One region of the Salinimicrobium tongyeongense genome, then DNA from elsewhere that is predicted to be linked to it. Evidence: riboswitches for the same ligand, from Rfam matches in the RefSeq annotation. Region 1 holds a riboswitch; the other holds the start of a gene.

What was found. Region 1 has a riboswitch for cobalamin ahead of JRG66_RS13480 (ribonucleotide-diphosphate reductase subunit beta). Riboswitches for the same ligand answer to the same signal wherever they lie in the genome.
Region 2: it holds a riboswitch for cobalamin, as region 1 does, so the genes downstream of both, JRG66_RS11305 (TonB-dependent receptor plug domain-containing protein) here and JRG66_RS13480 (ribonucleotide-diphosphate reductase subunit beta) in region 1, are expected to answer to the same signal.

Annotation. Positions count from the first base shown of each region.
Region 1 covers NZ_CP069620.1:3,032,135-3,035,547, reverse strand. The annotation lists gene JRG66_RS13485 (NAD(P)(+) transhydrogenase (Re/Si-specific) subunit beta) at 1-1,311, shown strand, start outside; adenosylcobalamin-variant (AdoCbl-variant) riboswitch at 1,701-1,797, shown strand; gene JRG66_RS13480 (ribonucleotide-diphosphate reductase subunit beta) at 1,930-2,904, shown strand; gene JRG66_RS13475 (ribonucleoside-diphosphate reductase subunit alpha) at 2,941-3,413, shown strand, end outside.
Region 2 covers NZ_CP069620.1:2,559,256-2,562,668, reverse strand. The annotation lists gene JRG66_RS11310 (YncE family protein) at 1-275, opposite strand, end outside; gene JRG66_RS11305 (TonB-dependent receptor plug domain-containing protein) at 279-2,117, opposite strand; cobalamin riboswitch at 2,149-2,494, opposite strand; gene JRG66_RS11300 (ABC transporter substrate-binding protein) at 2,553-3,413, shown strand, end outside.

The sequences.
Region 1 (3,413 bases):
CCAAAAAGGGCAAAATCGGGCAACCTTATAGCTGCCTCGGGCATGATCCTGGCACTCGTTCTTAGCCTAACATCGGGAATTACTTCCAACATGCCCGCCGGCAATCTTTACGTGCTCTCTTTCGCGGTCTTTGCCGGCAGCATTGTGGGCAAAAAAGTGGCAGGCAGAGTAGAAATGACCCAAATGCCCCAGATGGTTTCCCTGTTCAACGCTACCGGTGGGGCCTGCGCCTTATTAATAGGAATTGTGGAAGCCTCACAAAATCCTGCCCCGGCCCTCGTGCAGCTCTGCCTCTTTGCCGGAATTTGTACCGGTGGCACCGCAGTGACCGGAAGTATCACCGCCTATTTTAAATTATCGGGGAAAAACCTGAAAGTGAACAGCAGCAGCTTGGTTGTCCTTAAATGGGCCACTTTAGTGCTCCTTTTGCTCCTGCCCGTTTTAGTGCTTGTCAACCCGGGAATAATAAGCCTGGAAGTGGCCGTTTACATTCTTGCGTTCTCGGCTTTGGCTTACGGGTTCCTCCTGGTTACGCCCATTGGTGGTGCCGATATGCCCGTGGTCATTTCTTTCCTGAATTCCATTACCGGAATCGCCACCGCCTTCGCCGGACTCGTTTACCACAGCTACGTGATGATTGTAGGCGGAATTTTGGTGGGCGCAGCGGGCACTTTGCTCACGCTCTTAATGTGCAGGGCAATGAACAGGTCTTTTCTGAAAGTGCTCTCGGGCAACTTCAAAAAAGCGGCGGCAACCGGGGCTGTACGGGAACAGCATATCCAGGAAATTGCGATCCCCGAACTGGCCTATGAGCTCACCTGCTACAAAAAGATCGCCATTGTGCCCGGCTACGGCCTGGCCGTGGCGCAGGCGCAACACCTGTGCGGGCAGTTGCAGCAGTTGCTCGAAGCCAGGGAAATTCAGGTAGATTTTGTGATTCACCCGGTGGCCGGGAGAATGCCGGGCCACATGAACGTGCTGCTTGCCGAAGCCAACATCGACTACGCCCATCTCAAAGAAATGGACGAGGTTAATGAAGACATGGAATCTTACGACCTCACGCTCATTATTGGTGCCAATGACGTGGTAAACCCTGCGGCCGAAAATGACGAGGAAAGCCCTGTGTATGGCATGCCTATTATCAAATCTTACCTCAGCAAAAAAGTGGTGGTGATGAAAAGGAGCATGGACACCGGTTATGCAGGGGTGCAAAATGGCCTTTTTGAGCTGGAAAACTGCTTCCTCCTCTTTGGAGACGCAAAAAACAGCCTCACCAGCCTGGTAGACCAGCTCAAACTCTTTTCTGAATAGAAAAAATGCCAAAAAATCCTGCCTTTTTCAGTAAAAATATTACTGCTGAAGGGCAGGATGCTTTTCCAGGCTTTGATTACTTCGCAAAATGTAAAAAATGGCACCTGGGCGTACAAAATTTTCTTTTTTTACAATGCTGCTTCAGTTTTTGCTGAAATTTTTGGGATTTCTGAAACCACCGGAATCCTTCCGCAGAAATCAGTTTTAAAAATGCCATTTTTGGCACCCCTTGCTGAAGCATAACAACTTCATTTACAGCAAACCCGCTGCCGGCAAAGCTTTGTATCTATATTTTTAAAATCTGACGTTGTGAAAAACTGTGTTGATAAGTAAACGCGGCTCTAAAAGTTTGCTGCCTGTTTCTTTCTAATTTTACATTGAATAGTTGATCTGGATATTTTCTAGGAGGGGAATCATGTGAAAATCATGAGCTGTTGCGCAACTGTCAGTAATCATTAGGTTACAAGCCAGAGTACCTTTTTCAGATCGATGACTTTGCTTTCGCATAAAAAGTAATTGTCATGGAATTCTACAGATTGGCCTGTCTTATTTCGGGGCCCTTGTCTTCTCTTCCATTGGTTATTTTTTAGGCTTTTGTTTAATCAAAATGAATAGGTTATGAGCATTTTTGAAAAGAGAATAAACTACAAACCATTTGAATATCCCGGGGTCCTGGATTTTACCGATGCCATAAACAAGGCGTTTTGGGTACATTCTGAAGTAGATTTCACAGCCGATGTTCAGGATTTTCACTCCTATCTTTCAGACGGTGAAAAAGATGTGGTGAGAAAGAGTTTACTGGCCATTGCGCAAATTGAAGTGGCGGTAAAATCTTTTTGGGGCGACCTTTACAAGCACCTTCCAAAACCCGAATTCAACGGCCTTGGCAGTACCTTTGCCGAATGTGAGTTCAGGCATTCGCAGGCGTATTCAAGGCTTCTTGAGGTTTTGGGCTACAACAACGAATTTGCAAAGGTCATTGAAGTGCCGGCCATTAAAAGCCGAATCAGGTATTTATCTGAAGCCCTGGAACACACCCGGGCAAAAGACCATAAAGATTACGTGTCTTCGCTCATCCTCTTTTCTATCCTTATTGAAAATGTCTCCCTCTTCAGCCAGTTTGCCATCGTGCTTTCGTTCAACCGATTTAAAGGTGTGATGAAGAACATCAGCAATATTATTGCGTGGACATCGGTTGATGAGCAAATTCACGCCAATGCCGGTATCTATATCATCAACCAGATTAGGGAAGAATACCCCGAGTATTTTGATGAAGAAATGATTCAGAAATTAACTAACAGCGTGAAAAAATCCATAGAAGTTGAAGCTGAGATCCTCGACTGGATCTTCGAGAACGGAAAACTGGAGAATATCGACAAAAAGAACCTGATGGATTTTATGAAATTCCGCGTAGATGACAGTTTAAAGAGCATTGGGATGTCTAAGATCTACAACGTGAGCGCAGTAGATTATCAACCCATGCTGTGGTTTGAGGAAGAGGTCTTTGCCAACAGCCTTGACGATTTCTTTGCCCGAAGGCCGGTAGATTACACCAAGCACGATAAAAGTATTACCGCAGCCGACCTGTTTTAAGTAAGCCCGAATTCCCGAATTAAAACTGAAATTACCATGACAACTAATGTACAAGCCCAGCCTTTGATTGGCGACGAAACCAGGAACGAAAGACTCTGGTGGCTAAACGACGAGAGCCAGCAAATTCTTAACCGCGGCTATCTGCTGAAAGGTGAAACCGTGAAATCGGCCATTGAACGTATTGCCAATGCTGCTGCCAGGAGATTGTACAAACCCGAGCTGGCCGAAGCATTTATCGAAATGATAGAGCGCGGCTGGATGAGCCTTAGCTCCCCCATTTGGGCAAATATGGGAACCGAGCGCGGGCTGCCTATTTCGTGTTTTAATGTATACGTGCCCGACAATATTGAAGGCATTACCCATAAGCTTGGCGAGGTGATCATGCAAACCAAGATTGGCGGCGGAACTTCGGGGTATTTCGGGGAACTGCGAGGCCGTGGCAGCGCCGTGACCGACAATGGGAAAAGCAGCGGGGCCACCAGTTTCATGAAGCTCTTTGATACCGCGAT
Region 2 (3,413 bases), 470 kb from region 1:
GCATTCTCCTCGTGAAAGAACATTGACTGGAGAAATTTCCCCAGATCGTCATCGTTATTTGCCTGGTAGATCTCATGTGCTACAGTGCTAAGGTCTTCGCTCAAATATGTTACAGTGCCTGCAGTTTGGGAACCTTCATTGAGTACAAAGATACCTTCGGCATAAGATCCGGTTTCGGGTTTGGGTTCTGGGTTCACATTATCGTCATCGCTGCTACACGAATTAAGGAAAAACCCACCAAGGAGTCCGAACAAGAATAGTTTTCTAAGCTTCATAAATTAAAAATTAAGATTTAAATAAATATTGAAATTAACGCCGGGCATCCAGCGGTCTTCTACGTTTTGGTATGCTTCATCGAAAAGGTTTCTCACCCGCGCCCCTAACCTGTATGAACCTTCACGGCCGAAAGCATAAGAAGTGGACAAATTTGAAATTGTATAAGCTTTCAGGTTGTATTTTGGATCATTGTCTGAACGTGTGAAAACCTCCCCATTAAAAAGGAACTGGTAATCAAAATTCCACCTGCCATAAGTATAACCCGCAGCGGCCGTTGCTTTGTGGTAAGGAACGTAAATTAACTGCTTACCGGTCTTTTGGTTTTCAGATGCTGTATAGGCATAGATCCCTTTAAGGTTTAACAATCCGCTGCCCACTTTTTTCTCCCATCCTAAAAGTGCTTCCAGGCCATAAGACCGCACCTCATCTTCATTATGAGGCCGCCAGTTTCCACCACTTTCGGGCAGCCACCTTATCATATCCTGAATGTCTATGTAATAAGCGGTAAGGTCAAGGCCTAAATTCTGCCATCTAAAACTGTTGCCAATTTCGGCCTGCAGCGAAGTTTCCGGTCTTAAACTGGTATTTCCTCCCGGGTTCCAGTAAAGGTCATTATAGGTGGGGATTCTAAAATTTTTGGAGGCATTCAGCTTCAGGCTATAAAAAGAAGAAAACCTGTACTTTGCTCCTGCTGAAAATAATAGCGGGCTCTCATAATTATTGGTCAGTTCCTTCCGAAGCCCCGCTTCATAAGAGAATTCTTGTGCTGGCTGATGCTTCAGAAGAAATGCTGCGGAAAAAATATTCCGGCTGTTGTCATCAATACCCGAACCCTCGCCAGCTGTATGGGTATTTGAAAGTACCGAAGCTAGCTGAAGGTTTTTAAAACCAAAATATTCCAGGTCATTTCGGGCAATGAAAGTTTCAGCCTCTCCAAAAGAAAAGCGCTTAGAACTCAGATTCTCATAATACCTGTAGCTTTCATCTAAAAAGGCAATCTTGGTAGTCGATTTAAATTTGGAAACCCCTGTTTCCCACTCCAGCAGGTTCCTGCTGTTCACATCCCGGTATTTTGTAGGTGTCTCAGATGGTCTAATGAGCGAAAAATGCCTGTCTGCATGAGAAAAACTGCTGAAGGCCCGCAGGTAATTTTTAGGGGCGATCTTGTAGGCCAGCCCCACATCAAGGCTGTTATTGTAGAACTGCCCATTCAGGTTCTCCCCTTTTTCGGGGTAATCGTAATCATTGTCTGAGCTGTTCCTTGCTCCCGCTACAGACAAACTCCACACTTCGCCCGAGGCCTCTAAACTGTACCTGGCATCAAGGCTGTTATAGCTGCCATACTGCAAAAAAATCTCATTTTTGAAGCCCTGGTTAAACTTAAGCCTATTGTTGAGGTGAACCGTTCCGCCAATGGCTCCTGTCCCGTAAATAACACTTCCGCCGCCACCGCGCAGGGCCACTTCATCGACCCCTGCCGTATTAATTATATTGAAATCTGTCTGCCCGTTGAACTGCGAATTTATATTGATCCCGTTCCACAAAACTGCAGTTTGTGAAGCCGTGGTTCCGCGGAAAGAGGGCGAAGAGACCATACCCAACCCGTTCTGCTTAAAATAAATGGGCGAATTGAACTGCAGGACCTCGCCTAGGGCAGGACGGCTGAGTTTAGTGACGGAATCATCAATTTTAATAAGGGTTTGGCCGGTTGAAAACTCACGAAGTTTAACATCGCTCAAAAAAACCTCTTCGAGATAGTTGATAGAGTCAAGCTGGGCAAAAGAGGGCGTCCAGTGAAACAGGCTCAAAAATAGTAGGTAGAGAATGCTTTTTTTCATCATCCGCAGGCTTTTTTCCCGAAAGCCAAAGGTTTTTAATTAATGAAAAATGGCAGGTCTCCTGGCTCGCGTCCTTTTTGTGAACCTTCCCATCCCATTAGCTGGCAGGACAGTGGTATGAAGTGTACAAAAGGCATTCCGACGCATCGGAACTAAGCTTACAGTTGCGGGAACAGCTCAGGCTTGTTTGAAGGTAGATTTTAGAAGTATGAAGTTAGAAGTAACTCACACTAATAATCGCTTCGGAATTCGAATCACTGTACTTCGTAAATCTAACTTCGTACTTCTAACTTCAAATTCCCCTGATTCCCTTTTAATCGATGTCTTTTCTTTCTGAAACTTCTTCAGAAAACAATCGAACCAAAATTCAAAGCGAAAATAAACATTTTAGGGCTTTTTACTTCAATAATTTTAAATAATCTTACTTTTGAAGTGCCAATGAAGAACAGCCTCTACATATACAGCCTCCTACTCCTTTTCATCTCCTTTGGATGTAGATCTGACAAACAGGAAAAAGCTCCGCTCTTATCCAAACAGGGGGAAGAGATAGCAGTAAAATACGCCTCGGGCCTGCACATCGTTGATTTTAACGACCATATGATCATTAGCGTGGAGAACCCCTGGCCCAATGCCGACAGAACCTACCGGTACCTGCTGGCAGAAGAAGGGGCCAAGGTACCACAAGACGTAAAATTTGACCAGCGGGTGCAAATTCCCGTTAAAAAAATTGTGGTCACTTCCACGACGCATATCCCGGCGCTCGAGATTTTAAATTCTGAAGAACTGCTGGTGGGCTTTCCCGGTTTGGATTATATTTCTTCCGAAAAAACCCGCAAACGCATTGCAGCTGGCAAAATCAGGGAAATAGGCAAGAATGAAGCCCTCAATACCGAAAGCCTGCTCAACCTCCAGCCCGATGTGGTGATTGGTTTTTCGGTAGATGGCAGCAACAAAAGCCTCGACCTGCTCCAAAAAACCGGAATCCCGGTGGTGTTCAACGCCGACTGGACAGAGAATACCCCTTTGGGAAAAGCCGAATGGATAAAATTCTTTGGCGCCTTCCTGGGAAAAATGGATCAAGCAAATGCCTTTTTTGAAGGGATAGAAAAGGAATACCTCAACGCCAAAGAGCTGGCAAAAAAAGCCGAAAACAAACCCGAGGTGGTTGCCGGTGCCATGTACCAGGACCAGTGGTACCTGCCCGCAGGCAATTCCTGGCAGGCCATTTTCATAAAAGATGCCCATGCCAATTACCTTTTTGACCAGACAGAAGGCACAGGCAGCCTTTCCCTTTCTTTT